Regions from separate parts of the Streptomyces sp. NPDC048192 genome, predicted to be linked through region 1. Evidence: predicted binding sites of a transcription regulator. Region 1 holds the regulator's gene; each other region holds the start of a gene.
The links. The regulator HspR, encoded in region 1, represses chaperone genes until heat shock. The targets are predictions, from matches to a motif close to TTGAGNNNNNNNNNCTCAA.
Positions count from the first base shown of each region.

Region 2: the regulator HspR is predicted to act here: its motif matches at 7,150-7,168, upstream of dnaK (molecular chaperone DnaK).
Region 3: the regulator HspR is predicted to act here: its motif matches at 3,343-3,361, upstream of lon (endopeptidase La).

Region 1 is NZ_JBIDAL010000004.1:148,264-158,080, reverse strand. It holds gene ACGFZN_RS09030 (MraY family glycosyltransferase) at 1-212, shown strand, start outside; gene dnaK (molecular chaperone DnaK) at 307-2,148, shown strand; gene grpE (nucleotide exchange factor GrpE) at 2,148-2,822, shown strand; gene dnaJ (molecular chaperone DnaJ) at 2,865-4,031, shown strand; gene ACGFZN_RS09010 (heat shock protein transcriptional repressor HspR) at 4,037-4,501, shown strand; gene ACGFZN_RS09005 (fibronectin type III domain-containing protein) at 4,569-6,599, opposite strand; gene ACGFZN_RS09000 (sugar ABC transporter substrate-binding protein) at 6,891-8,000, shown strand; gene ACGFZN_RS08995 (LuxR C-terminal-related transcriptional regulator) at 8,170-9,216, shown strand; gene ACGFZN_RS08990 (helix-turn-helix transcriptional regulator) at 9,179-9,817, opposite strand, start outside.
Region 2 is NZ_JBIDAL010000001.1:597,384-607,200, forward strand. It holds gene ACGFZN_RS02595 (carbohydrate ABC transporter permease) at 1-31, shown strand, start outside; gene ACGFZN_RS02600 (carbohydrate ABC transporter permease) at 37-864, shown strand; gene ACGFZN_RS02605 (GH1 family beta-glucosidase) at 895-2,274, shown strand; gene ACGFZN_RS02610 (GNAT family N-acetyltransferase) at 2,323-2,844, opposite strand; gene ACGFZN_RS02615 (helix-turn-helix domain-containing protein) at 2,843-3,433, shown strand; gene ACGFZN_RS02620 (asparaginase) at 3,537-4,505, shown strand; gene grpE (nucleotide exchange factor GrpE) at 4,580-5,107, opposite strand; gene dnaK (molecular chaperone DnaK) at 5,110-6,978, opposite strand; gene ACGFZN_RS02635 (hypothetical protein) at 7,290-8,234, shown strand; gene ACGFZN_RS02640 (hypothetical protein) at 8,291-9,046, opposite strand; gene ACGFZN_RS02645 (amidohydrolase family protein) at 9,118-9,817, opposite strand, start outside.
Region 3 is NZ_JBIDAL010000006.1:122,126-131,942, forward strand. It holds gene ACGFZN_RS13910 (SpoIIE family protein phosphatase) at 1-646, shown strand, start outside; gene lon (endopeptidase La) at 900-3,320, opposite strand; gene ACGFZN_RS13920 (rhomboid-like protein) at 3,429-4,238, opposite strand; gene ACGFZN_RS13925 (spermidine synthase) at 4,436-5,113, shown strand; gene ACGFZN_RS13930 (response regulator transcription factor) at 5,227-5,967, shown strand; gene ACGFZN_RS13935 (ATP-binding protein) at 5,964-7,091, shown strand; gene ACGFZN_RS13940 (multifunctional oxoglutarate decarboxylase/oxoglutarate dehydrogenase thiamine pyrophosphate-binding subunit/dihydrolipoyllysine-residue succinyltransferase subunit) at 7,395-9,817, shown strand, end outside.

The sequences.
Region 1 (9,817 bases):
AGGGCGCGGTCGTCCTGCTGGGGGCCGGCTCCTTCGCCTCGGTGCTGGTGGGGGTGCTCGTGCACACCGGATGGACCGGGGACGGGGTGGTGGCCTGGGTGGCGGGAGGGGTGCTGCTGGTCGTCGCCGTCGCCCTTCGCATTCCTGTCCAACCACCCCGGCGGATGTCATCGACGCAGGTCAGGGGCCAGTTGCGTGTAAGGAACGGATAAGACTTGAGCCCGGCCGACTCAGGTCTGTTGACCCAGCCGGTGCCGTCATGCACACTTGAGTCCGTTCCACTCAAGTCAGCTGGAGGAATCAACCATGGCACGTGCGGTCGGCATCGACCTGGGCACGACTAACTCCGTCGTCAGCGTTCTGGAGGGCGGCGAGCCCACCGTCATCACCAACGCCGAGGGCGCCAGGACCACGCCGTCCGTCGTCGCCTTCGCCAAGAACGGTGAAGTGCTCGTCGGCGAGGTCGCCAAGCGCCAGGCGGTCACGAACGTGGACCGGACCATCCGCTCGGTGAAGCGCCACATGGGCACCGACTGGAAGATCCAGCTCGACGGCAAGGACTTCAACCCGCAGCAGATCTCCGCGTTCATCCTGCAGAAGCTGAAGCGGGACGCCGAGGCCTACCTGGGCGAGAAGGTGACCGACGCGGTCATCACCGTCCCGGCGTACTTCAACGACTCCGAGCGCCAGGCGACCAAGGAGGCCGGTGAGATCGCCGGTCTGAACGTCCTGCGCATCGTCAACGAGCCGACCGCCGCCGCGCTGGCCTACGGCCTCGACAAGGACGACCAGACCATCCTCGTCTTCGACCTCGGCGGCGGCACCTTCGACGTGTCCCTGCTGGAGATCGGCGACGGCGTCGTCGAGGTGAAGGCCACCAACGGTGACAACCACCTCGGTGGTGACGACTGGGACCAGCGCGTCGTCGACTACCTGGTCAAGCAGTTCCAGTCCGGCCACGGCGTGGACCTGTCCAAGGACAAGATGGCCCTGCAGCGTCTGCGCGAGGCCGCCGAGAAGGCCAAGATCGAGCTGTCCTCGTCCACCGAGACCTCGATCAACCTGCCGTACATCACCGCGTCCGCCGAGGGCCCGCTGCACCTGGACGAGAAGCTCACCCGGGCCCAGTTCCAGCAGCTGACGGCCGACCTGCTGGAGCGCTGCAAGACGCCGTTCCACAACGTCATCAAGGACGCCGGCATCTCCATCAACGACATCGACCACGTCGTGCTCGTCGGTGGCTCCACCCGTATGCCCGCGGTCGCCGAGCTCGTCAAGGAGCTGACCGGCGGCAAGGAGGCCAACAAGGGCGTGAACCCGGACGAGGTCGTCGCCATCGGCGCCTCGCTCCAGGCCGGTGTCCTCAAGGGCGAGGTCAAGGACGTCCTGCTGCTCGACGTCACCCCGCTGTCCCTCGGCATCGAGACCAAGGGCGGCATCATGACCAAGCTGATCGAGCGCAACACCACGATCCCGACCAAGCGCTCCGAGATCTTCACCACGGCCGAGGACAACCAGCCGTCGGTGCAGATCCAGGTCTACCAGGGCGAGCGCGAGATCGCGGCGTACAACAAGAAGCTCGGCATGTTCGAGCTGACCGGTCTGCCGCCGGCGCCCCGCGGCGTCCCGCAGATCGAGGTCTCCTTCGACATCGACGCCAACGGCATCATGCACGTCACGGCGAAGGACCTCGGCACCGGCAAGGAGCAGAAGATGACCGTCACCGGCGGCTCCTCGCTCCCGAAGGAAGAGGTCGACCGCATGCGCGAGGAGGCCGAGCGCTACGCGGAGGAGGACCACCGCCGCCGCGAGGCCGCCGAGGCCCGCAACCAGGGCGAGCAGCTGGTCTACCAGACGGAGAAGTTCCTCAAGGACAACGAGGACAAGGTCCCCGGCGAGATCAAGACCGAGGTCGAGGCCGCGGTCGGCGAGCTGAAGGAAGCCCTCAAGGGCGAGGACACCGCCGAGATCCGCACCGCCACCGAGAAGGTCGCGGCCGTCTCGCAGAAGCTGGGCCAGGCCATGTACGCCGACGCCCAGGCCGCGCAGGCCGCCGCCGGCGGCGCCTCGGCCGGTGAGGCCAAGGCCGACGACGACGTGGTGGACGCCGAGATCGTGGACGACGAGCGCAAGGACGGTGCCGCGTAATGACGGAGGAGACCCCGGGCTTCGAGGAGAAGCCCGACGTCCCCTCCGGCGCGACCCCCGACGACGCCGAGCCGAAGGCCGCTCCCGATGAGGGGGCGGCCCCGGCCGGGGACGGAAACGAGAACGCCGGCCTGCTGGCCCAGCTGGACCAGGTGCGCACGGCGCTGAGCGAGCGCACGGCGGACCTCCAGCGCCTCCAGGCCGAGTACCAGAACTACCGCCGCCGGGTCGAACGGGACCGGATCGCGGTCAAGGAGATCGCCGTCGCGAACCTCCTGACCGAACTCCTGCCCGTGCTCGACGACATCGGCCGCGCGCGGGAACACGGCGAACTGGTCGGCGGCTTCAAGTCGGTGGCCGAGTCGCTGGAGACCGTCGCGGCCAAGATGGGCCTGCAGCAGTTCGGCAAGGAGGGCGAGCCCTTCGACCCGACGATCCACGAGGCCCTGATGCACAGCTACGCGCCGGACGTCACCGAGACGACCTGCGTGGCGATCCTGCAGCCCGGGTATCGCATCGGCGAGCGCACCATCCGCCCGGCGCGGGTGGCCGTCGCCGAGCCGCAGCCGGGCGCGCAGACCGTCAAGGCCGAGGGCGCCGAGGAGAAGGCCTCCGAGGCGAAGGACGCCGGCGCCGCTGACGACAAGGAGAACGGTGGCCCGGACGAGGGCTGACGTGAGGACCCACGGGAAGCACGGGAAGGGGGTACGTCGGGGATGAGTACGAAGGACTTCATCGAGAAGGACTACTACAAGGTCCTCGGCGTCCCCAAGGACGCCACCGAGGCCGAGATCAAGAAGGCGTACCGGAAGCTCGCCCGCGAGTACCACCCGGACGCCAACAAGGGCAACGCCAAGGCCGAGGAGCGCTTCAAGGAGATCTCCGAGGCGAACGACGTGCTCGGCGACCCCAAGAAGCGCAAGGAGTACGACGAGGCGCGCGCCCTGTTCGGCAACGGCGGCTTCCGCCCCGGGCCCGGCGCCGGCGGCTCGTTCAACTTCGACCTGGGCGACCTCTTCGGAGGCGGGGCGAGCACCCAGGGCGGCTTCGGCGGCGGACTCGGTGACGTCTTCGGGGGCCTGTTCAACCGCGGCGGCGCCGCCGGCACGCGGACCCAGCCCCGGCGCGGCCAGGACATCGAGTCCGAGGTCACGCTCAGCTTCACGGAGGCCATCGAGGGCGCCACGGTGCCGCTGCGGATGTCCTCCCAGGCGCCCTGCAAGGCCTGCTCGGGCACCGGCGACAAGAACGGCACGCCGCGCGTGTGCCCGACCTGCGTCGGCACCGGGCAGGTCGCCCGGGGCTCGGGCGGCGGCTTCTCGCTCACCGATCCCTGCCCCGACTGCAAGGGCCGCGGCCTGATCGCCGAGCACCCCTGCATGGAGTGCAAGGGCAGCGGCCGGGCGAAGTCGTCCCGGACGATGCAGGTCCGCATCCCGGCCGGGGTGACCGACGGGCAGCGCATCCGGCTGCGCGGCAAGGGCGCGCCCGGCGAGCGGGGCGGACCGGCGGGCGATCTGTACGTGGTCGTGCACGTCGGCACGCACCCGGTGTTCGGCCGCAAGGGCGACAACCTCACCGTCACCGTGCCGGTGACGTTCCCCGAGGCGGCCCTCGGCGGCGAGGTCCGGGTGCCGACCCTCGGCGGACCGCCCGTCACCCTGAAACTGCCGCCCGGCACGCCCAACGGCCGTACGATGCGCGCCCGGGGCAAGGGCGCGCTCCGCAAGGACGGCACCCGCGGCGACCTCCTGGTCACCGTCGAGGTGCGTGTGCCCGAGGACCTGTCGGGGAAGGCTCGTGACGCGCTCGAGGCGTATCGCGAGGCGACCGCGGGCGAGGACCCGCGGGCGGAGCTGTTCGAGGCCGCGAAGGGAGACTGAGAGAGATGGACGGCCGTCGACGCGGTGACAATTTTCGTGCGCCGTATGAACTGACCGAGGAGACCCCGGTCTACGTCATCTCGGTGGCGGCCCAGCTCTCCGGACTCCACCCGCAGACGCTGCGCCAGTACGACCGCCTGGGCCTGGTCTCCCCGGACCGCACCGCGGGCCGGGGCCGCCGCTACTCGGCCCGCGACATCGAACTGCTCCGCCAGGTGCAGCAGTTGTCGCAGGACGAGGGCATCAACCTGGCCGGCATCAAGCGCATCATCGAACTGGAGAACCAGGTCGCCGCACTGCAGTCCCGCGTGGCGGAGCTGGAGGCGGCCCTGGACGGCGCGGCGGCCGCGATGCAGCAGCGCGAGGCCGCCGTGCACGCCTCCTACCGGCGCGACCTGGTGCCGTACCAGGAGGTCCAGCAGACCAGCGCGCTGGTGGTGTGGCGGCCCAAGCGCCAGCAGCAGGACTGAGGCAGCAGCAGGACCGAGTGGAACACGGTGAAGGGGCCCGCGGACGACCGCGGGCCCCTTCGGCGTGTCAGGAGGCGCTCGGCGGGGTGATGACGTAGTCGGTGTCGGCGAAGGACTCGGTGCCGTCCGCCCGGACGAGGGAGATCATGTAGTACAGGGTCGTGCCGGCCGGGGCGTGGGTGTCCGTCCAGAACCAGCCGTCGCGGCTCTTGGCCACCGGGGCCTCGGTCAGCCGGACGAACCGGCCCTCGGCGTGGTCCCAGCGGTAGACGTGGAAGCCGGTCACCGAGGAGGTGTCCTCGTAGGGGCACCACGGCTCCACCCTGATGCCGGCGGCGGTCCGCCAGGTCGTCGTCTGGCAGCCCGCCGTGTCGTCCGGGACCGAGGTGGGCCGCAGGTCGAGCGCGGTCACCGGGACGGAGGCGACGGGCACGCTCCAGTCCTCGACGTCCGGATCGTCCTGGTAGGTCAGGGAGTTGCCGTAGACGTCCACGGCCACGACGAACAGGCGGTACGACGTGCCGTCGGCCGGCCAGGGCAGCAGGGTCTGCGTCGTCGACGCGTCCACCTTCCCCAGGTACTCGGGGTCGTGGGACTCGTCCTGCTGCTGGTAGAGGGCGTAGGACGCGAGGTCCGGGGCCGTGCTGGGCTGCCAGGACAGCCGGATGCCGTACTCCAGGGGCTCGGCGGCCACGCCGGTGACGGCCGGCGGCGGTGTCTCTTCGCCGGGCCGGGTGGCGGTGACCTCGGCGGAGGGCACCGACCAGCGCCCGGCGGAGTCCTTGCGGAGCACCGTGTAGTGGTACGTGGTGCCGCGGCGGCCGGAGTAGTCGGTGCAGGTGCGCTCGGTGCCGCCGGCGGCGTCCGTGGCGCTCGTGGGCGAGCCGCAGGTGAGGGTGGCCCAGTCCCGGGAGCCGTCGGCGTGGTCCGCGGAGCGGCGCACGACGTAGTCGGCGGTGCCGGCGGGCTCGGTCCAGCCGACGACCGTCTCGCCGCTGTCCGTGCGCGCGGTGACGTGCTGCGGCGGGGCAATGGTCCGGGTGCTGGTCACGACGGGCGAGTAGGCGGCGTTGCCGTGCGCGTCGAGCGCGGCGACCTTGTAGTCGTAGGCCGTGCGGTAGGCGGCCTGGGCGTCCGTGTAGGAGGTGGACGTGGTGTCGCCGAGGGCGGTGAAGTCGGCGGCACCGGCGGCCCTGCGGTACACCCGGTAGGAGACGGCGTCCGAAGGGGCCGTCCAGGACAGCTCGTTGGCGTCCTCGGTGCCGGTCGCGGTGAGCTTCGGGGCGGCGGGCGGGGTCAGGTCCCGGGAGGGTACCGGGCCCTGGTCGGTGCTGCCGGCGGACTCGTTGCCGGCCTTGTCGTAGGCGCGGATCTCGTAGTAGTACGACTGCCCGGTCTGCGGCGGCCGTTCGCTGAAGCGCGGCACCGTGGTGGTGCCGACCCGGGTGAAGGCGCTCGTGCCCGCCACCCGCCGGTAGACGCGGTAACCGGCGAGGTCCATCTCCTTGTTCGCCGTCCAGGCGAGCACGGCGTCGATGCCGGGCGGCTGACCGGTGTACTGGTCCCAGGAGACCCCGGTCGGGGCCAGTGGCCGCACCGTGTCGACGGCGGCGGAGGTGCGCGGGGTGTAGGCGAACTTCACGCTCGCGGCGCCGGTGAAGTTGGCGTAGTCCACGCGCAGGGTGTGCCTGCCCTTGGGGACGGTGACGTTGACCGTCTTGGCGCGGGTGCCGGAGGTGTTGGACCACAGGTCGGTCTTGCGCACGCCGTCCAGGTACACCCGGATGCCGTCGGTCCCGGAGGCGGCGAACGCGAACGGCCCGCCGGAGCCGAAGTCGCGGGTGACGCTCCAGCGGACGCCGAAGTTGTCCTTCGGCAGCCCGGAGGCGGGCGCGCCGGTCCAGTTCTGGTCGATGACGCTGTCGCAGTCCGTCTTCTTCGGTGTGCCGGAGAACGTGGTGTTCGCGTAGAACGTCCGCTTGTACGTCGGCGCCGTGCACGTCGTGGCCGCGGACGCGGCCGGGGCGGCCGCGTTCAGCAGGGCGCCGGCGGTGGCGAGCACGACGGCGGTGGCGGTCGCGCGGCTGGCTGGGTTCATTCGGTCCTCTGCTCGAGTCGGGTGGGCGGCGCACGGCCGCCGATGATCACGACTCGCGAAGATCGCGGTTGGTTGTACCGCTCTTTACCCGGCCATGAACTCCCTTTGGATGGAGGGTCCGTAAAGGGTGTTTGGAGGCGATTCCGCGTGTCCTTCACAGAGTCAGCTGAGCGTGGTGTTGCGGACTCGTTAAGTAGTTCCGCTTGACGACGGGTGTGGCCTCCGCGTTGTCTTTTCAGACACCTGGGTCGTATAGCCGCCCTACGTCCGGAAGCCGAAGTGAGCCCTCGCATGCGTCGTATCGTCCTGTCCGTGGCCGCATCCACGATGACCCTCTCGCTCGCCGGCTGCGGCGTGCTGGACGCCACGGGGAACAGCGCGAGCGCGAGCCCGAGCAAGGGCAACGACATCACCGTCGGGCTGCTGCTGCCGGAGAAGGCCAACACCCGCTACGACAAGTTCGACTACCCCATCATCAAGAGCGAAGTCTCCAGGCTCACCGCGAAGCAGGGCAAGGTCGAGTACGCCAACGCCGACGCGGACGCCTCCCGGCAGACCTCGCAGATGCAGCGGATGATCGACGAGAAGGTCGACATCATCATGCTCGACGCCGTCGACTCGCACGCCATCGCGCCCGAGGTGAAGAAGGCCAAGGACGCGGGCATCCCGGTCATCGCCTACGACCGGCTCGCCGAGGGCCCGATCGACGCCTACGTCTCCTTCGACAACGAACTCGTCGGCGAGGTGCAGGGCCGCACCCTGCTGGAGGCCCTCGGCTCGAACGCCGACAGCTCGGACAAGATCGTCATGGTGAACGGCTCGCCCACCGACCCCAACGCCAAGCAGTTCAAGGAGGGCGCGCTCTCCGAGCTGAACGGCAAGGTGACGATCGCGGAGTCGTACGACACCACGGACTGGAAGCCGGAACTCGCCGAGTCCGAGATGGCCAAGGCGATCGGCGCGATCGGCAAGAGCAACATCGCTGGCGTCTACGCCGCCAACGACGGCATGGCGGGCGGCGTCATCAAGGCCCTGAAGGCCGCCGGCGTCACCAGCCTGCCCCCGGTCACCGGCCAGGACGCGGAACTCGACGCGGTGCAGCGGATCGTGACCGGCGAGCAGTACATGAGCGTCTACAAGGCCTACCCGGACGAGGCCGAGGCCGCCGCCCAGATCGCCGTGGCCAAGGTCCAGGGCAAGGACATCCAGTTCGACGCGCTCACCCAGGACAAGGTCTCCAGCCCCACCACGAAGGACATCCCGTCCAAGCTGATCCAGCCGACCGCCCTGACCAAGGGCAACATCAAGGACACGGTCGTCGCGGACGGCATCTACACGGTGGCCGACATCTGCACGCCCAAGTACAAGGCGGCCTGCGCGGCGATCGGCCTGAAGCCCTGACCCCTCGCCCCCATCAGCTTGTTGCAAAGCTGAGGGCGGAGCCTGGTCGATACCCGGACATAACATGCTTTCACGGCGCGCCCGTTGAGGCGAGCCGTGTTGCGGACCCGGTCGGCGCCGCGCATAGTTGCGCTGCGGAAGTGGCAGCACACCGGGGGTGAAATGGGCGATGGCCGGGCACGGGGCGGAGGAGCATCCACACGGGGCCGACCGACTGTGCGCGGCCGGGGACCGTGTCTATTCCCGGGCCGTACGCCGGGGCCGGGTGCCGCGCACCGACGCCGAGGCGGTGCCCTGCCTGCTGGACCTCGCCCTGCTGCACCCGGACCCCGACGACATGGACTGGCTGGTGCCCACCTCCCCGCAGGAGGTCATGACCAGGCTGCTGCGCGGCGTCTACGACGAGGTCAGCGAAAGCCAGCGCAAGGTGGGCTCGGCGGTGGCCGCCTTCGAGTGGTACGCCGGCCTCGGCCGCCCGCAGGGCGCGCCCTCCGCGCCGGCCGAGGGCAGCGCGATCCGGGTGCTCGACGGGCTCTCCCGGATCCAGGCCGCGATGGACGAGGCCACCGAGGCGTGCACCACCGAGGTGCTCACCGTGCAGCCCGGCGGCATCCGCCGCGAGGCCGAGCTGACCGAGGGGCTGCACCGGGCGCTGGCCCTGCGCGGCCGGGGCGTGCGCATGCGCGACCTGTACACGCACGTGGCCCGGCACGGCCAGGGGCTGCTCAACTACCTGGAGCTGATGGGCGACACGGTCGAGGCCCGGACGCTGGACGAGGTCATCGACCGGCTCATCCTGTTCGACCGCACCGTGGCCTTCATCCCCGCCAACGCCGACCGCACCATGGCCCTGGAGCTGCGCCACCCGGCCCTCGTGGAGTACCTGGTGACGGTCTTCGAGCGCCTGTGGCGGCTCGCCATCCCGCTCACCGCGCCGCTGCCCGACACCGGCATCGAGGGCATCTCGCACCGCGAGCAGTCCATCGCCGCGCTGCTCGCCGAGGGCCACCAGGACGCGGTGATCGCCGAGCGGCTCGGCATCAGCGTGCGCACCTGCCGCGCCCACATCGCCCGCCTGTCGGAGACCCTGGGCGCGGCCAGCCGTACCCAGCTGGGCGTGCGGATCGCCCAGGTCGGCCTGGACGGCCACCGCGGCGCCGGGCTGCCGGCCCGCGCGCTCACGGCTCCTGATCAAGGATCCCCGAGCGTGCGATGAGATAGCCGAGCTGGGCGCGGCTGTCGCTGCCGAGGGTGGCGGCGAGTTTGGCGATGTGCAGCCGGGCGGTGCGGACGTTCATGCCGAGGCGGTCGGCGATGGCGGCGTCGGTGTGCCCCTCCACCAGGAGGGCCGCGATGGCCAGCTGGCGGGGCGTGACGCCGTCGAGGGAGGGCTGCGGGGCGGCCTGCGGGTACAGGGGCGTGGCCAGGCGCCAGAGGCGGTCGAAGGCGGTGGCGAGGAACCCGACGACGGCGGGGTGGCGTATCTCCAGCGCGAGGGTCCGGTCGGCGTTCGCCGGGATGAAGGCGACCGTGCGGTCCACGACGATGAGGCGGTCGGTGATCTCGTCGAGGGTGCGGGCCTCGGCGTCGCCCCTGAGCCGCTCGTAGCGGGCGACCACCGAGGGCGCGTGCCGCAGGGTGTGCTGGTAGAGCGTGCGGATCCGGCCGCCCCGGTCGAGGAACGCCTGGTCGCGGGCGAATGCCTCGGCGCGGGCCTCGTCGGACGCCCTAGTGTGGCTGACGTGCGGCTGGACGGCGAGCAGTTCGCCGCTGCTGCCCGCCATGGCCCGCTCGATCGCCCGGCCGATGCCGCGGTA
Region 2 (9,817 bases), on a different contig from region 1:
CCTGCGGGCCAACCGCACCGAGGGGAAGTGACGTCCGTGGCCGCTCCCGCACCCACGACATCCCGGCGCCGCTGGGGCTCCACCCTCGCCGGCGTGCTCATCCTGTGCGTGATGCTGTTCCCGCTCTACTGGATGCTCAACACCGCGCTCCAGCCCGGCACCGGGCTCCTCCAGACCGACCCGGTGCCCGGCAGCCTGGACCTGTCCGGCTTCTCCAAGGCCCTCAGCGACCAGGGCGGTCATCTGCTGACCTCGCTGGTGGTCGCGCTCGGCGCGGTCGTCGTCTGCCTGGCGGTCTCCGCACCGGCGGCGTACGGGCTGGCCCGGTTCGGGCTGCGGGGCACCCGCACGATCGTGTTCGGCACACTGATCACCCAGATGGTGCCGGGCATCGTCATCGCCAACGCCCTCTACAACTCCTACGTCTCCCTGGGCCTGGTCAACTCCTACGCCGGCCTGATGCTGGCGGACGCCTCGCTGGGCATCCCCTTCTCCATCGTGCTCATGCGGTCGTTCATGGTCTCGATCCCCGGCGAGGTGATCGAGGCGGCCCAGCTCGACGGCGCCGGGCCGGTGCGGACGTTCCTGCGGGTGGTGCTGCCGATGAGCCGCAACGCCCTGATCACCTCCGGCCTGTTCGCCTTCCTCTTCGCGTGGAGCGACTTCATGTTCGCGCTCACCCTGAACACCACCGACCACGTCAAGCCGGTAACGCTGGGCATCTACCAGTACATCGGGGCGCACGTCGGTGACTGGGGCTCGGTGATGGCCGCCTCCGTGCTGTCCGCCGTGCCCGCCGCGATCCTGCTCGTCCTCGCCCAGAAGTACATCGCCGCCGGCATCACCGGCGGTTCCGTCAAGTGACCCGTTCCCGCATCGAATCGGACGCATCGCATGAGTGACTTCCCCCGCTTCCCGCCCGGCTTCGTGTTCGGCGCCGCGACCGCCGCCTACCAGATCGAGGGCGCGGCCCGCGAGGACGGCCGCGGCCCGTCCATCTGGGACACCTACAGCCACACCCCCGGCCTCGTGGCAGACGGCGACACCGGCGACGTCGCCTGCGACCACTACCACCGCTTCCGCGAGGACGTGGCGCTGCTGCGCGAGCTGGGCGTGGGATCGTACCGGTTCTCGATCGCCTGGCCGCGCGTGCTGCCCGAGGGCACCGGACCGGTCAACCCCAAGGGCCTCGACTTCTACTCCCGGCTGGTCGACGAGCTGCTCGCCGCCGGCATCGAGCCCGCCGCCACCCTGTACCACTGGGACCTGCCGCAGGCGCTCGAGGACCGGGGCGGCTGGCGGGTACGGGAGACGGCGGAGCGGTTCGCGGAGTACACGGCAGTCGTCGCCGAACACCTCGCCGACCGCGTGCCGCGCTGGATCACCCTCAACGAGCCCTGGTGCAGCGCCTTCCTGGGCTACTCGGTCGGCCGGCACGCGCCCGGCGCCCGGGAGGGCAGGGGAGCGCTGGCCGCCGCCCACCACCTCCTGGTCGGCCACGGCCTGGCCGTACAGGCCCTGCGGGAGGCCGGAGCACGCGAGGTGGGCATCACGCTCAACCTCGACCACAACCTGCCGGCCACCGACGCGCCGGCCGATCTCGCGGCCGTCGTCCGCGCGGACACCCAGCACAACCTGGTGTGGACCGAGCCGATCCTGACCGGCCGCTACCCGGCCGGCGAGGAGGAGACCTGGGGCGAACTGATCACCGGGCAGGACTTCCGGCGGGACGGCGACCTGGAACTGATCTCCCGGCCGCTGGACTTCCTCGGGATCAACTACTACCGCCCCATCGTCGTCGCCGACGCCCCGCACCGCGAGGCCGACCCCGCGCGGCGCGTGGCCACGGACAACCGCTACGCGGAGGTACGGCTGCCGGGCGTACGGCACACCGCCATGGACTGGCCGGTCGCCCCCGCCACCTTCACCGATCTGCTGGTACGGCTGAAGGACCGCTACGGCGACGCCCTGCCGCCCGTGCACATCACCGAGAACGGCTCCGCGGAGCACGACGAGGTGAGCCCCGACGGATCGGTCCACGACGCCGACCGGGTGGCCTACCTGCGCGACCATCTCGCCGCGCTGCGTGCCGCGCTGGACGCCGGCGTGGACGTCCGCGGCTACTACGTCTGGTCCCTGCTGGACAACTTCGAGTGGGCGTACGGCTACGGCAAGCGGTTCGGGATCGTCCGCGTCGACTACGGCACCCAGCGGCGCACGCCGAAGGACAGCTACCACTGGTACAAGGCGATGATCGCCGCCCAGCGGCGCTGACGCCGTCCGGCCCGAAAGGACAGCGGCGCGGCCGGGTCCGGGTGCCCGTCAGGTGAGGGGCAGCCGCATGAGGGTCAGGTCGAGCCACCGGCCGAACTTGGTGCCGACCTCCGGCACGGTGCCGACGCGCTCGAAGCCGAACCGCTCGTGCAGCCGGACCGACGCGCCGTTGCCCGCCTCGATACCGGCGATCATGACATGGTGCCCGGCGTCCCGTGCCGAGGCGATGAGGGCCGTCAGCAGTGCGGAGCCGATGCCGAGGCCGTGCCGGCCCTCGCGGACGTAGACCGAGTCCTCCACGGTGTGGCGGTAGCCGGGCAGGTCCCGCCAGGGGCCGTAGACGGCGAACCCGGCCACCTCGCCTCCCGTCTCGGCCACGAACGCCGAGCCCCGCCCGAGGTGGGCGGCGAGCCAGGCGGAGCCCTCCGCGGGGGACTGCGGCGTCTCGGTCCACAGGGCCAGGGAGTGCTCGATCGCGTGGTTGCGGATCGCGCGGACCGCCTCCGCGTCACCGGAGCGGGCCGGGCGCACGGTGACGGTCACGCCGCTCCTCTCGTATATTGGATTCATGTCCAACATAGTAGATCCGCTGGTGGTGCGGATCGCCGCCCGCGTCCGCACCGAGCGGGAGCGGCGCCGGTGGACCCTGGCCCAGCTCGCGGACGTCTCCGGTGTGTCGCAGGCGATGATCAGCCGCGTCGAACGCGGCGAGAGCAGCCCCACCGCGGTCGTCCTGGGCAAACTGTCGGCGGCGTTCCAGCTGAGCATCGCCTCCCTGCTCGCCCTCGCCGAAGAGGCCCCGGACGACGCGCGGGGCGCGGCGGGCGTACGCCGCGGGACGGACGCGGCCGAGTGGCGCGACCCCGGCACCGGCTTCCGGCGCCGCCAGATCACCGGACCCCACTTCCCCGCCGAGGTCGCCGAGATCCGCCTGCCCGCCGGCGCCCGAGTGCCGTACCCGGCCGCCGCGTTCGCCTTCGTCCGCCAGGTCGTCTGGGTCCTGGACGGGCACCTGACCTTCCACGACGGCGACACCGTCCACGAACTCGACGCCGGCGACACCCTCGAACTCGGGGAGCCCGCCGAGCGCGTCTTCGCCAACACCACCGGCGCCGAGTGCCGTTACGCCGTCATCCTCACCCGCGGCGCACAGCCGTGAGCCCCTTGGCTTCCTCTTCTCCCCCTCTCGCCTTGTAGGTTGAGGGCGTCCGGCGGAACCCCGCCGGGCGCGGAGCGGGGTGAGGGGGCGGGCGTTGGCCGTCGTGATGCTGGCACTCGGGGGGACCATATCGGTGCCCGGCGGCGCGCGGGGAGCGCGGCTGAGCGGCACCGAGATCGCCGCGGCCGTACCCGGACTGGCCGAGCTGGGCGTCACCCTGGACGTGCGGGACGTGCACGCCGTACCGAGCGGAAGCCTCACCTTCGGGCAGATCCTCGACGTCGTCGAGCTCGCGTCGCGGGCCGTGACGGAGGGCGCGGAGGGCGTCGTCGTCACACAGGGCACCGACACCCTGGAGGAGACCGCCTTCCTGGCCGACCTGGTGTGGCCGCACGAGGCGCCGTTCGTGCTGACCGGCGCCCTGCGGCAGCCGGCCATGGCGGGCGCGGACGGGCCGGCCAACGTGCTCGCCGCCGTACGCGTCGCGGCGGCGCCCCAGGCGCGCGGCGCGGGGGCGCTGGTCGTCCTCAACGACGAGGTGCACGCGGCGCGATGGGTGCGCAAGACGCACAGCACGAACCCCGCGGCCTTCGGCTCACCGAGCGCCGGCCCGCTCGGGCACGTCGTGGAGGGCCGGGTACGGATGCTGCTGGCGGCGCCGCAGCACGAGCCGCTGAAGGCCGGAGTGGACCGGGAACGCCTCGAGGCCACCCGTGTCGCGCTGCACGTGGTCACCCTGGACGACGACGGCGCGCAGCTGCAGGGACTGGAGACCACGCACCGGGGCCTGGTCGTCGCCGGTTTCGGCGCCGGGCATGTGCCGGGTGCGCTCGCGCCCCGGCTCGGCGCCCTGGCCGAGCGCATGCCGGTCGTGCTGACGTCGCGCACCGGGAGCGGTTCGGTGCTGCGGCACACCTACCGCGCGCCGGGCTCGGAGACGGACCTGCGGCGCCGCGGGCTGATCGACGGCGGCTTCCTCGACCCGTTCAAGGCCCGGGTCCTGCTCCGGCTCCTGCTGGCGTCCGGCGCCGGGGGCGACGCCGTGGCCGAAGCGTTCGCCGTACGCGGCTGAGCCGGGCCGGCTGATCCGGTGCGCCGGGATGCCGCGGGCGGCGCGCGGGACCGGGGCCCGGTGCCGTGCTCTGCTCAGCGCCGCAGCTCGCGGACCGGACCGGGCGGGGTTTCCGCCCGCTCCGGTCCGAGCGGATTTCTCGTGGGCGGCGGCGGACCGGTGACCTCCACATGGGCCGGCCGCAGCAGCTGGAGGCCGAGCCGGTAGCCGGGGCGCAGGATCTTGGTGCAGATCAGCTCGTCGGCGCCGGGGCGGACGTGGTGGGTGACCGCGTCGTGGCGCGCCGGGTCGAACGGATCGCCCACCTCACCGAACGCCTCGACTCCCAGGGACCCCAACTGTGTGGCCAGGGTGTCGGTGATGTCCTTCAGACCCGGTGTCATGGGCTCGTGGGCGCAGGTGCGGTCCACGGCGTCCAGGACGGGCAGCAGGGCGCGCAGGACATTGGCCACGGCGATCTCGCGCACGGCCATCCGGTCCCGGCGCACCCGCTTGCGGTAGTTGTCGTACTCGGCCTTCACCCGCTGCAGGTCGGCAGTGCGTTCCTGAAGCAGACGCTGCAGCTGGGCGGGGTCCGGATTCTGCAGCCGGCCCTTGTCCATCGTCAGCCCGCCTCCGGCCTGTCCTTCTTGTCGTCGTCGACGATCTCGGCGTCCACCACGTCCTCGTCCGGGGAGGAGGCGGCCGATTCGGCGGACGCGCCCGCGCCTGCCTGACCCTCCGCGCCGGACCGCTGGTACATCGCCGTGCCGATCTTCTGCGCCGCCTCGGCCGCACGCTCCATCGACTGCCGGATCGCGGTCGTGTCCTCCCCTTTCAGCTTCTCCTTCAGGTCGGCCAGCGCGGTCTCGGTCTCGTTCTTCGCGTCCGCCGGGATCTTGTCGGGGTTGTCCCTGATGAGTTTCTCCGTGGAGTAGACGAGCTGTTCGGCCTGGTTGCGGGTCTCGGCGGCCTCCCGGCGCCGGCGGTCCTCCTCGGCGTGCTGCTCGGCCTCGCGGACCATGCGGTCGATGTCGTCCCGGGGCAGCGCGGAGCCGCCGGTGACGGTCATCTTCTGCTCCTTGCCGGTACCCAGGTCCTTGGCGGAGACGTGCATGATGCCGTTGGCGTCGATGTCGAAGGCGACCTCGACCTGCGGCACTCCGCGCGGGGCGGGCGCGATGCCGGTCAGCTCGAACATGCCGAGCTTCTTGTTGTACGCGGCGATCTCCCGTTCGCCCTGGTAGACCTGGATGGTCACCGAGGGCTGGTTGTCCTCGGCGGTGGTGAAGATCTCCGAACGGCGGGTCGGGATCGTGGTGTTGCGCTCGATCAGCTTGGTCATGATGCCGCCCTTGGTCTCGATGCCGAGGGACAGCGGGGTGACGTCGAGCAGCAGGACGTCCTTGACCTCGCCCTTGAGGACACCGGCCTGAAGCGAGGCGCCCATGGCCACGACCTCGTCGGGGTTGACGCCCTTGTGCGGGTCCTTGCCGGTCAGCTCCCGCACCAGGTCGGTGACGGCGGGCATGCGGGTGGAGCCGCCGACGAGGATGACGTGGTTGATGTCGGAGACCTTGATCCCGGCATCCTTGATCGCGTTGTGGAACGGCGCCTTGCAGCGGTCCAGCAGGTCCGCCGTCAGCTGCTGGAACTGGGCGCGCGTCAGCTTCTCGTCCAGGTGCAGCGGGCCCTCGGCGGACGCCGTGATGTAGGGCAGGTTGATGTTCGTCTCCGTCGAGCTGGACAGCTCGACCTTGGCCCGTTCCGCCGCTTCCCGCAGCCGCTGCACGGCCATCTTGTCCTGGGCGAGATCGATGCCGTAGTTGTTCTTGAAGGTCTTGACCAGGTGGTCGACGATCCGCTGGTCCCAGTCGTCGCCCCCGAGATGGGTGTCGCCGTTGGTGGCCTTGACCTCGATGACGCCCTCGCCGATCTCCAGCAGGGACACGTCGAAGGTGCCGCCGCCCAGGTCGAAGACGAGGACGGTCTGGTCGTTCTCCTTGTCCAGACCGTACGCCAGCGCCGCCGCGGTCGGCTCGTTGATGATCCGCAGCACGTTCAGACCGGCGATCTCACCGGCCTCCTTGGTGGCCTGCCGCTGGGCGTCGTCGAAGTAGGCGGGCACCGTGATGACGGCGTCGGTGACGTCCTCGCCCAGGTGGGCCTCCGCGTCCCGCTTGAGCTTCTGCAGCACGCGGGCGGAGATCTCCTGCGCGGTGTACCGCTTGCCGTCGACGTCACCGTGCTCCGGGAACCGCCAGGTGTGGTCGCCCATGTGCCGCTTGACCGAGCGCGCGGTGCGCTCCACGTTGGTCACGGCCTGCCGCTTGGCGACCTCGCCGACCAGCACCTCGCCGTTCTTGGCGAACGCCACCACCGAAGGCGTCGTCCGGGCGCCTTCCGCGTTGGTGACCACGGTGGGCTCGCCGCCCTCGAGGACCGAGACCACGGAGTTCGTCGTTCCCAGGTCTATACCGACTGGACGCGCCATCGGGACTCACCCTCCTCGTCTGTGCCCTGTCCGCCGGGGCTCGCCGGAACGGCACGCCCGGGCGGCGGCCGGGTACCCCCTCGGCGGTGGGCACCTCCATTTTCGGCCACCCGGCCGACCACCGCGAGCTGCCCTTTTCGGTCCGGACTGTCTCACTGAACGAGATAAAACTTGAGTGCGCCCTCGTCAAGTCTTGTCGGGCCGGACGAGGCCGGCCGATGCGGGCGGACTCGAGCGCGCACTCCCCATCGTGTCCGTTCCATGTCAAGCTGGAGCGGGTCGCGGTGCCACGGATACCGGGGGGAGCGGATGTGAGCGCGGGACGCCGGCGTCTGGCCCTGCTGCTGGCGACGTTGGGGACCTTCGCCGCCGCGCTGGCCGGGCTCTACGCCCTGACGGGCCTCTGGCTGACACACGACGCGGCCGACCGCTGGGCCGTCGCCATCGCCTTCGCCGTGGCCGCTTCCGGCGCCGCGGACAAGGCACTCACCCCGTGGGCCGCCCAGGCCCCGCACGACGCCTCCGAGGATCAGGGCAACGGCCGGCCGGCCGCGTCGACGGCGCCTCCCGGCACCGATCCGCCAGGCCGCCGCGACACCGGCCCGGACGGCGCCCAGCCGGATCCCTCCAGGCCCTCACCCGATCCCGCGGGCCCTCCGCCGCAGGCGCCCGGCGGACGCCGGTGGCCGACCCGGGACCGCGTGACGACCGCCGTGGTGTCGGCGGCCGTCACGGCCGCGATGTGCGCCGTGGTCTACGGGGCACTGGCACCCGGGACCGGCCACGCCCGCGCGGCAGCCACCACGACCGCCCCCGGCACCCGCCCGTCCGGCACCACCGGGACGACGACCGCGGGTGCGCACGACTACACCCTGGTCTACCGGCACCGGACGCTGGCCCTGAAGAACTACACGTTCTACTTCGACCTGCGCGCGGGCGCGGTCAGCGCATCGGAGACCGCCTGGAGCGTCAGCACGGACGCCGGGGGCGACGGCAACGGCGCCTTCGAACTCCAGCCGCTGACCGACGTGTTCGTCGCACCGGGCAGGACCGTCCCCACCGTCGCCCGGTGCGCCGCCGGGGCCACCGACCGCCCCGCCCACGGCCGGCTGCACTTCCGCCAGGTCCCCCCGGGCACCACCTTCTGCCTGCGCGACACGACGACCGGCGACATCGCGGTGCTCACCGTCATCGACGTCGACCACGGCGACTACGCCACCACGGACGACATCACCTACTACCGCCGTCACAGGTGACACATCGGCCGGCCCCTCGTGTGCGGGGAAGCGGTGTGCGCCGCGCGCGACCGCGGTCACGTGCCTCCTCGGCGGAACCACCCGCGACGCGGCGCCTGCGGGGCGGCCGGGGGCGGGTACGGCGGGGGAGTGGGGCCGGGCGGCGTGGGCGGGACCGGGCCGCCGTACGGGGGCGGCGGGGCGGGAAAGGCGGGGGGCGGTGTGGGGCCCGGGAACGCCGGGAGGACCTTGAACTGCTCGTGGAGGGTGATCGTCGGTGTGATGCGGCTCAGCGCGGCGCGCACCAGGGTCAAGGGGTGGTCCGGGAACCGGCTGTCCCACTGCTCCAGATCGGCCACGTGGTACGGCAGCCCGCCGAGCTGCGCTCCGCCGGCGTACGGGTGCGGCCGGAAGTAGTCGGCCGGCCCCACCTGGTCCAGTACCACGGCCTCCCGCAGACCGGTCGTCGCGCCCTCCGCGGCCTGCACCTTCACGACGGCGCTGCACCGGTCCTTGGGCAGCGTCCAGCTCCCGATGAAGGCCTGCCCCCGCCTGCTCTGCAACGGCATCTTGATCAGCTGACGCAGCGCCGGGACCCCGTCCACGGTCCCGGTCAGCGCCTCGATGAGACCGCCGCCGGACGCCGCCACGCCCTGTGCACACCCGAACCGGAGCCGCTCCGGCTCGTGCAGCGGGGCCGGCAGGTCCGGGACGAGCGGAAAGAAGTGGACCGACAGGACGAGTCCGGTCGCGTCGGTCCACACACCGGGCTCGCGCTCGGTGAATCCGGTGAGGTCCAGGCCGGTGATCGGGGTCTGGGCGATCGAAGTCATGCCGATCATCATGCAGCAACGATCCGGCGCGGGGAGGGCGTCCGGCGATCGCGGGAGATCGCCGAGCGGGCTCAGAGGCTGAAGATCCGGCGGGCGTTCCCGGAGAGGAACAGGCCGGTGGTTTCCTCGTCCAGGCCGAGACCGGCGAGGTGCTCCAGCGCACGCGCCGGGGTGATCATGGGGTAGTTGGTGCCGAACAGCACCTTCCGGCGGCCCCGGCCGCGCAGATAGTCCACCAGTTCCGGCGGGTAGCGGCGGGCGGTGTAGGCGCTGGTGTCGATGTAGACGTTGGGGTGTTTGTCGGCCACGGCGATCATCTCGGTCGTCCACGGATAGCCGATGTGCCCGCAGACGATGGTCAGTTCCGGGAAGTCGAGCGCGACCTGGTCGATGTACGGGATGGGCCGGCCGGTTTCCGAGGGGCGCAGCGGGCCGGTGTGGCCGACCTGGGTGCAGAAGGGGACGCCTAGGTCGACGCAGGCGGCGTACAGCGGGTAGTACAGCCGGTCGGTGGGCGGCAGTTGCCATAGCCAGGGGATGATCCGCAGGGCCACGAAGCCGAGGTCCTCGACGGCGCGGCGCAGCTCTCGCACGGCCAGGACCGGGCGGGTGAGGTCCGCGCCGGCGACCCCGCGCAGCCGGCCCCCGGACTGGGCGACGAACCCGGCCACCTCGTCGTTGCTGATCAGCGGGCCCTCAGGGCCGTACCAGGCCGCCGCAAGCCCGATCTCCACGTCCGCCGCAGCCATGGCCGCCACGGTGGCTTCGACC
Region 3 (9,817 bases), on a different contig from region 1:
GCCGCTGGGGCTCGGCGGGCTGCCGTTCGAGGCCGTCGAGAGCGAACTGCCCGAGGGCAGCCTGCTCGTCCTCTACACCGACGGGCTGTTCGAGGCCCGCGACCACGACATCGACGAGGCGCTGGACAAGCTGTTCGCCGCGCTGGTCCGGCCCGCCGGGTCGCTGGACGCCGTCTGCGACCACGTGCTCACCGAGCTGCTGACCCATCGCCCGGACGACGACATCGCCCTGCTCGTCGCCCGCACCCGGGTGCTGCACGAGGACCGGGTCGCCGCCTGGGAGCTGGCGGACGACCCCGAAGACGTCTCCCGCGCCCGCCACCTCGCCTGCGGCCAGCTGTCCGCGTGGGGCCTGGGCGAGGCCGCCTTCCCCACCGAGCTGATGGTCAGCGAGCTGGTCACCAACGCCATCCGGTACGGCCGCCCGCCCATCCGGCTCCGGCTGATCCACCAGGACGCGACGCTGATCAGCGAGGTGTACGACGCCAGCGGCACCACCCCGCACATGCGTCGCGCCCGGATCTTCGACGAGGGCGGCCGCGGCCTGCTGCTGGTCGCCCAACTGGCCGACCGCTGGGGCACCCGGCACGACCGGGTGGGCAAGACGGTCTGGGCAGAACAGTCACTGTCCGCGGCCACCGGCTGAGCCGCCGCCACCGCCGTCCCGCCCCACGACCACGACCACACGACCGGCATCCAGCCGGTACCCCGCTCCCCTCCGGACTTGCGCGTCGCGCCCCCACCGACCGGCCGTCGCGGCCTCGGCCTACGCGTCAACTCACGTCTGGATTCGACCGAGTGATCCGCTTATGGGCATGCGGCTCGGATGCGCGGGCGGGCATGGCGGAGGCCCGGGCATCCCTCACGGAACCCGGGCCCCGCCTCTCCCGCGGCGTCCGTCACGCCGCCACGGGAACCTCCGGCGCCGCACCGCTCGTCGCGGGCGCGAGCGCCAGCTCCAGGACCTGGCGGACGTCGGTCACGGCGTGGACGTCGAGCTTGTCCAGCACCTCCGCCGGGACGTCGTCCAGGTCGGGCTCGTTGCGCTTGGGGATGATCACGGTGGTCACCCCGGCGCGGTGGGCGGCGAGCAGCTTCTGCTTCACACCGCCGATGGGCAGCACCCGGCCGGTCAGCGAGACCTCGCCGGTCATGGCCACGTCCGTGCGGACCAGCCGGCCGGACAGGAGCGAGGCGAGGGCCGTCGTCATCGTGATGCCGGCGCTCGGGCCGTCCTTGGGCACCGCGCCCGCCGGGAAGTGGATGTGCACCCCCCGGTCCTTCAAGTCGCCGACCGGGAGTTCCAGTTCGGCGCCGTGGCTGCGCAGGAAGCTCAGCGCGATCTGCGCCGACTCCTTCATCACGTCGCCGAGCTGGCCGGTCAGGGTCAGCCCCGCCGCGCCCGTCTCCGGGTCGGCGAGGGACGCCTCGACGAAGAGCACGTCGCCGCCCGCGCCGGTGACCGCGAGGCCGGTCGCCACGCCGGGGACGGCCGTACGGCGCTCGGCCGGGTCCTGGGCGGACTCGGGCACGTGGTGCGGGCGCCCGAGCAGGCCGCGCAGCTCGTCCGGCGTCACCGTGAACGGCAGTTCCCGCTCGCCCAGTTCGTGCTGGGCGGCGATCTTGCGCAGCAGACGGGCGACGGAACGCTCCAGGTTGCGCACGCCCGCCTCGCGGGTGTATTCGCCCGCCAGCTTGCGCAGCGCGCCCTCGTTGATGGTGACCTCGTCCCGGTCCAGGCCGGCCCGCTCCAGCTGGCGCGGGAGCAGGTGGTCGCGGGCGATGACGATCTTCTCGTCCTCGGTGTAGCCGTCCAGGCGGACGATCTCCATCCGGTCGGCGAGCGCCTCGGGGATGGCCTCCAGGACGTTGGCCGTGGCGAGGAAGACCACGTCGGACAGGTCGAGTTCGACCTCCAGGTAGTGGTCCCGGAAGGTGTGGTTCTGCGCCGGGTCCAGGACCTCGAGCAGGGCCGCTGCCGGGTCGCCGCGGAAGTCGGAGCCCACCTTGTCGATCTCGTCGAGCAGCACCACCGGGTTCATCGACCCGGCCTCCTTGATCGCCCGCACGATCCGGCCGGGCAGCGCGCCGACGTACGTACGGCGGTGGCCGCGGATCTCGGCCTCGTCGCGGACGCCGCCGAGGGCGACGCGGACGAACTTGCGGCCCATGGCGTGCGCGACGGACTCGCCGAGCGAGGTCTTGCCGACGCCGGGCGGGCCGACGAGGGCCAGGACGGCTCCGCCGCGCCGGCCGCCGATGACGCCCAGGCCGCGTTCGCTGCGCCGCTTGCGGACGGCCAGGTACTCGGTGATGCGCGCCTTCACGTCGTCCAGGCCGGCGTGCTCGGCGTCCAGGATCTCCTTGGCGCCCTGGATGTCGTAGGCGTCCTCCGTCCGTTCGTTCCAGGGCATCTCCAGGACGGTGTCCAGCCAGGTGCGGATCCAGGAGCCCTCCGGGGACTGGTCGCTGGCCCGCTCGAGCTTGTCGACCTCCTTGAGGGCGGCCTCGCGGACCTTCTCCGGCAGGTCGGCGGCCTCCACGCGGGCGCGGTAGTCGTCGGACTCCTCGCCGTCCTTCTCGCCGTTCAGCTCGCGCAGTTCCTTGCGGACGGCCTCCAGCTGGCGGCGCAGGAGGAACTCGCGCTGCTGCTTGTCCACGCCCTCCTGGACGTCCTTGGCGATGGTCTCGGCCACCTCCTGCTCGGCGAGGTGGTCGCGGAGCGCCTGGGTGGCGAGCTTCAGCCGGGCCACCGGGTCGGCGGTCTCCAGCAGTTCGACCTTCTGGTCGGTGGTCAGGAACGGCGAGTAGCCGGAGTTGTCGGCCAGCGCGGAGACGTCGTCGATGGCCTGGACGCGGTCCACGACCTGCCATGCGCCGCGCTTCTTCAGCCACTCGGTGGCGAGCGCCTTGTACTCCTTGACGAGTTCGGCGACCTGTCCGGGCAGCGGGTCCGGCACGGTCTCCTCGATGCGCGCGCCCTCCACCCACAGGGCCGCCCCGGGACCGGTGGTGCCGGCGCCGATCCGCACCCGGCTCCGGCCGCGGATCAGAGCCCCCGGGTCGCCGTCGGCCAGCCGGCCGACCTGCTCGACCGTGCCCAGCACACCCGTCTTCGCGTACGTGCCGTCGATCCGCGGTACCAGCAGCACTCTGGGCTTGCCAGGTTCCGACCGGGCGGCGGCCTGCGCGGCCTCCACCGCGGCCCGCACCTCGGCGTCGCTCAGGTCCAGCGGAACCACCATGCCGGGCAGTACGACCTCGTCGTCCAAGGGCAGCACGGGCAGGACGAGCGTGAACGCCGGTGACTCAGCAGCCATGATCTCCCCTTCGGCAGTCAAGTTGAGTTGTACCGACTCAACTGCCGGGCGCAGGCAGGTGTTCCCTCCACTTGTTCGCTGTGAGCGATCAGATCCGCGCGGGCCCGCTCAGGCGGATGCCCGCGCCCACCGGCGTACGAGAGGCCGGCTCGCCACTCCCGCCGTCAGCGCGATCAGGTGGCCCCAGTTCGTCATCGGGTCCTGGAAGGCGACCAGGTCGCTCACCAGTTCAGCGGCCGTCAGGGCGAGGAGGGGCAGGCCGAGCCAGGGGCGCAGGAGGCCGGACAGGGCGCCGATGCAGGCGGCGACGCCGAAGCTGATGCCGTAGTCGAGGCGGTGCAGCGACGTGGCCGGCAGATGGCCGGCCAGGACGGCCAGGCCCACCGGGACCTCGGTGGCGAGCGTGGCCAGGACGTGCCCGGCGAGGAAGACGCAGGCGGCTCTCGCGCCGCCTATCCGCCGCTCCAGCGCCGTGAGGACCAGCAAGAACGCGAGCGCGAACGGCGACAGCACGCCGCCCGCGATCCACAGCGCGCTCGCCAGCAGCACCACGGCCGGGGAGCGCACCAGGTGGGCCACGTCCGTACTGGAGGCCTGGTAGAGGGCGTGCACCAGGGCGGGGTCGGCGAGGGCGGCGACCACGGAGGTGAGGGTCAGCAGAGCCGTGTAGCCGAAGGTGAACGGGGCGCCGGCGGGGGTGGGCAGCAGGCGCCACAGCCGGGGGAACGCGAGCCGCGGCGGCGCGGCCGGGGCCGGGGCGGCGGGCCGGGGAGCGGGAGCCGGGGCGTCCCGCTGGCGCGGCATGCCGTCCAGGAGGTCCGCGATCACGGGGACCGTGGCGGCGGAGCCACCGGGGAGGGGCGCGCCCGTCGGGGGCGGGGACGCGGCCGTCGCGGGGCCCGTCGCGGTCCGTTCCACGTTCGCGGCACTCCTTCCGTCCGGGTCAACCCTTGGCGCTCCCGGGGCCGCTGTCTATGACCGACGCCACGCGAGAGGCGATTCACAGCAACCTCCTACGTTCCGGCCGCGTCCGCGCTCCCGCTCCCCCGGGGGCACATCAGTGCGCCCCCGTAATTCCCGTGCCGGCCGAGGTGCGTTCGAGCAGGATGAGGGTCATGACTGCCGTGTACGACTCCCCCGTGGTCCTCGACCGGCGCGACGGCCCCTACGGCGAGGTGGTGCTGCGCCGGCACGGAGGACTGCTGCAGATCATCGCCAACGGCTGCTTCCTCATGGACACCTCCGACGGCCGCTCGGAGCGGCTGCTGGTCGACGCCGCGTACGAGGCGCTGGACGGCCGCCCGGAGCCGAGCGTGCTGATCGGAGGGCTGGGCGTGGGGTTCTCGCTCGCCCACGCCGCGGCGGACCCGCGGTGGGGGCGGATCACCGTCGTGGAGCGCGAGCCCGCCGTCGTCGACTGGCACCGCGACGGGCCGCTGGCCGAGCTGTCCGCCGACGCGCTCCGCGATCCGCGCACCGAGATCGTGCAGGACGACCTCGTGGCGTTCGTCAATGAGACATCCGACACGTTCGACGCGCTCTGTCTGGACATCGACAACGGCCCGGGCTGGACCGTCACCGACGGCAACCACACGCTCTATTCACCGGCCGGACTCGCCTCCTGCACAAGGGTGTTGAACCCGGGCGGAGTGCTGGCCGTATGGTCCGCCGAACCCTCTCCGGAATTTGAAGGAACCTTGCGGAATGCCGGGTTCCGTCAGGTGCGTACCGAAGAGGTGCCCGTTGCCCGGGGCGTTCCGGACGCCGTGCACATCGCCGTCCGACCTGGATAGCGACAGCGCGGTGGATCCCCGTAATGTGCTGCCCTGACGCGGATCTTTCAAGCGTCAATCGCAGACATGGGATCACCCCACGGGTTCCGGAAAGCAACAAGCAGGGGCGGGCGATGGAGCAGACACACACCTCCCAGAGCGGCGCGGCGACGACCACCCCGGGCGCACAGCGCCGGGTGCTGGTCGTCGAGGACGACCCCACGATCGTCGACGCCATCGCGGCCCGGCTGCGCGCCGAGGGATTTCTCGTGCAGACGGCGTCCGACGGCCCGGCCGCGGTCGACACGGCCGAGGCCTGGCAGCCCGATCTGCTGATCCTCGACATCATGCTGCCGGGCTTCGACGGCCTCGAGGTCTGCCGGCGGGTGCAGGCGCAGCGCCCGGTGCCGGTGCTGATGCTGACCGCGCGGGACGACGAGACGGACATGCTGGTCGGTCTCGGCGTCGGCGCCGACGACTACATGACCAAGCCGTTCTCGATGCGGGAGCTGGCGGCGCGCGTGCACGTGCTGCTGCGCCGCGTGGAGCGGGCGGCCCTCGCCGCCGCGACCCCGCGCTCGGGCATCCTGCGGCTCGGCGAGCTGGAGATCGACCACGCCCAGCGCCGGGTGCGGGTGAAGTCGGAGGACGTCCATCTGACGCCCACCGAGTTCGACCTGCTGGTGTGCCTGGCGAACACCCCGCGCGCGGTGCTCTCCCGTGAGCAGCTGCTGGCCGAGGTGTGGGACTGGGCGGACGCCTCCGGCACCCGCACGGTCGACAGCCACATCAAGGCGCTGCGCCGGAAGATCGGCGCCGAGCGGATCCGCACCGTGCACGGCGTCGGGTACGCCCTGGAGACGCCCACCCCATGAGCGGTGACGGGCGCCAGGCCGCACGGAGGAGCCCCGGGAACCTCGCCGAGGACCACCCCTGGGGCGGCGTACGCCCGTTCTCGATCAAGACCAAGCTGGGCGCGCTCGTCGTCATCGCGGTGCTGATCACCACCGGTCTTTCGGTGATCGCGGTGCACACCAAGACCGAGCTGCGCTTCATCACGGTCTTCTCGATGATCGCCACGCTGCTGATCACGCAGTTCGTGGCGCACTCGCTGACCATGCCGCTGGACGAGATGAACACGGTGGCGCGGTCCATCTCGGAGGGCGACTACACCCGCCGGGTCAGCGAGGGCCGCCGGGACGAGCTGGGCGACCTGGCCCGCACGATCAACGTCATGGCGGACGAGCTGGAGGCCCAGGACCGCCAGCGCAAGGAACTCGTGGCCAATGTCTCCCACGAGCTGCGCACCCCCATCGCCGGGCTGCGCGGGGTGCTGGAGAACATCGTCGACGGGGTCACCGAGGCCGACCCCGAGACCATGCGCACGGCGCTGAAGCAGACCGAGCGGCTCGGCCGGCTGGTGGAGACCCTGCTGGACCTGTCCCGGCTGGACAACGGCGTCGTACCGCTGAGGATGCGCCGCTTCGAGGTGTGGCCGTACCTCTCGGGCGTGCTGAAGGAGGCCAACATGGTGGCCTCGGCGCGCGCGGGCATCGCCTCCGGATCCGGCAGCCACACCCGCACCGACGTGCATCTGCACCTCGACGTCTCGCCGCCGGAGCTGACCGCGCACGCGGACCCCGAGCGCATCCACCAGGTCGTGGCCAACCTGATCGACAACGCGGTCAAGCACAGCCCGCCGCACGGCCGGGTCACCGTGCGGGCACGGCGCGGACCGCGGCCGGAGTCGCTGGAGCTGGAGGTCCTGGACGAGGGGCCCGGCATCCCCCGGTCGGAGTGGCACCGGGTGTTCGAGCGGTTCAACCGGGGCGCCGTGACCCGGCCGCACGGGCCGGGCAGCGACGGCGGCACGGGGCTCGGTCTGGCGATCGCCCGCTGGGCGGTGGATCTGCACGGCGGCCGGATCGGTGTGGCCGAATCCGAGCGCGGCTGCCGGATCATCGTCACCCTTCCGGGACTCCCCTCCGCTTCGAGTTGACGTAGGGTTCGAACCGGAAGCACAAGATCCACGAGCGTCCGCGCCGCAGTCGCGCAGCTGGACACGTGTGATCAGGGGCAGGCCCGCGCGATCGGTCGAACGCATATGCGCCGGGTCCGGGCCGACACACCCTCTCATCTGCGGAACCACGCTTGTTTCCCGCCATATCAAGCCCTGAAACAAGATTTCTGGTGTGACTTACGCGACGATGACCTTGCCCGACCTGACCTTCACCGCCGGGGAGGCGTAGCCTTTATTCCCGCTGTCCATCACCTTGTGAAGCGGAAGAGGGCGGTTGCCGCCGTGTCGCCACAGTCCCCCAGTAACCCGAGTGTCTCCACCGACGACCAAGCCGGGAAGAACCCCGCAGCCGCGTTCGGTCCGAACGAGTGGCTCGTCGACGAGATCTATCAGCAGTACCTCCAGGACCCGAATTCGGTAGACCGCGCCTGGTGGGACTTCTTCGCCGATTACAAGCCCGGTGCTCCTGCCACCCCGGCTCCGGCGGGTGCTGCGGCCACGGGGGCCGCAGAGACCCCCACCTCGGCCCCGCAGCCCCAGCAGGCCGCCCCCGCACCGGCTCCGGCGGCCCCGAAGCCCGCCGCGGCCCCCGCACCGGCCCCCGCCCCCGCGGCGAAGGCCGCGGCCCCCGCCCCGGCCAGGCCGGCGACGCCCGCACAGGCGCCGGCCCAGCCGAAGCCCAAGGCCGCCGCGCCCGCCGCGAAGGCCCCCGAGGCCCCCGAGGGCCCGGAGCTGGTCACCCTGCGCGGTCCGGCCGCCGCGGTCGCGAAGAACATGAACGCCTCCCTGGAGCTGCCGACCGCCACGTCGGTCCGCGCGGTCCCGGTGAAGCTGCTGTTCGACAACCGGATCGTCATCAACAACCACCTCAAGCGCGCCCGGGGCGGGAAGATCTCCTTCACCCACCTCATCGGGTACGCGATGGTGCAGGCCATCAAGGCCATGCCGTCGATGAACTACTCCTTCGCGGAGAAGGACGGCAAGCCGACCCTGGTCAAGCCGGACCACGTCAACCTCGGCCTGGCCATCGACCTGGTGAAGCCCAACGGCGACCGCCAGCTCGTCGTGGCCGCCATCAAGAAGGCCGAGACGCTGAACTTCTTCGAGTTCTGGCAGGCCTACGAGGACATCGTCCGCCGCGCCCGCGACGGCAAGCTGACGATGGACGACTTCACCGGCGTCACCGTCTCCCTGACCAACCCCGGCGGCCTCGGCACCGTCCACTCCGTGCCGCGCCTGATGCCCGGCCAGTCCGTGATCATGGGCGTCGGCTCCATGGACTACCCGGCGGAGTTCCAGGGCACCAGCCAGGACACCCTGAACAAGCTCGGCATCTCGAAGGTCATGACGCTCACGTCGACCTACGACCACCGGGTCATCCAGGGCGCCGCCTCCGGCGAGTTCCTGCGCCAGGTCGCCAACCTGCTGCTGGGCGAGAACGGCTTCTACGACGACATCTTCGAGGCCCTGCGCATCCCCTACGAGCCGGTCCGCTGGCTGAGGGACATCGACGCCAGCCACGACGACGACGTCACCAAGGCCGCCCGCGTCTTCGAGCTGATCCACTCCTACCGGGTCCGCGGCCACGTCATGGCCGACACCGACCCGCTGGAGTACAAGCAGCGCAAGCACCCCGACCTGGACATCGTCGAGCACGGTCTCACCCTGTGGGACCTGGAGCGCGAGTTCGCCGTCGGCGGCTTCGCCGGCAAGTCGATGATGAAGCTGCGCGACATCCTCGGCGTGCTGCGCGACTCGTACTGCCGCACCACCGGCATCGAGTTCATGCACATCCAGGACCCCAAGCAGCGCAAGTGGATCCAGGACCGCGTGGAGCGCCCGCACTCCAAGATGGAGCGCGAGGAGCAGCTGCGGATCCTGCGCCGGCTGAACGCGGCGGAGGCCTTCGAGACCTTCCTGCAGACCAAGTACGTCGGCCAGAAGCGCTTCTCCCTGGAGGGCGGCGAGTCCGTCATCCCGCTGCTCGACGCGGTCATCGACTCCGCGGCCGAGTCCCGGCTCGACGAGGTCGTCATCGGCATGGCCCACCGCGGCCGCCTGAACGTGCTGGCGAACATCGTCGGCAAGTCGTACGCGCAGATCTTCCGCGAGTTCGAGGGCAACCTCGACCCGAAGTCGATGCACGGCTCCGGCGACGTGAAGTACCACCTGGGCGCCGAGGGCACCTTCACCGGCCTCGACGGCGAGCAGATCAAGGTCTCCCTGGTCGCCAACCCCTCCCACCTGGAGGCGGTCGACCCCGTCCTCGAGGGCGTCTCCCGCGCCAAGCAGGACATCATCAACAAGGGCGGCACGGACTTCACCGTCCTGCCGGTGGCGATCCACGGCGACGCGGCCTTCGCGGGCCAGGGCGTGGTGGCCGAGACCCTGAACATGTCCCAGCTGCGCGGCTACCGCACCGGCGGCACGGTCCACATCGTCATCAACAACCAGGTCGGCTTCACCGCCGCCCCGGAGTCCTCGCGTTCCTCCATGTACGCGACGGACGTGGCGCGGATGATCGAGGCCCCGATCTTCCACGTGAACGGCGACGACCCGGAGGCCGTGGTCCGCGTGGCCCGGCTGGCCTTCGAGTTCCGCCAGGCGTTCAACAAGGACGTGGTGATCGACCTCATCTGCTACCGCCGCCGCGGTCACAACGAGTCGGACAACCCGGCCTTCACCCAGCCGCTGATGTACGACCT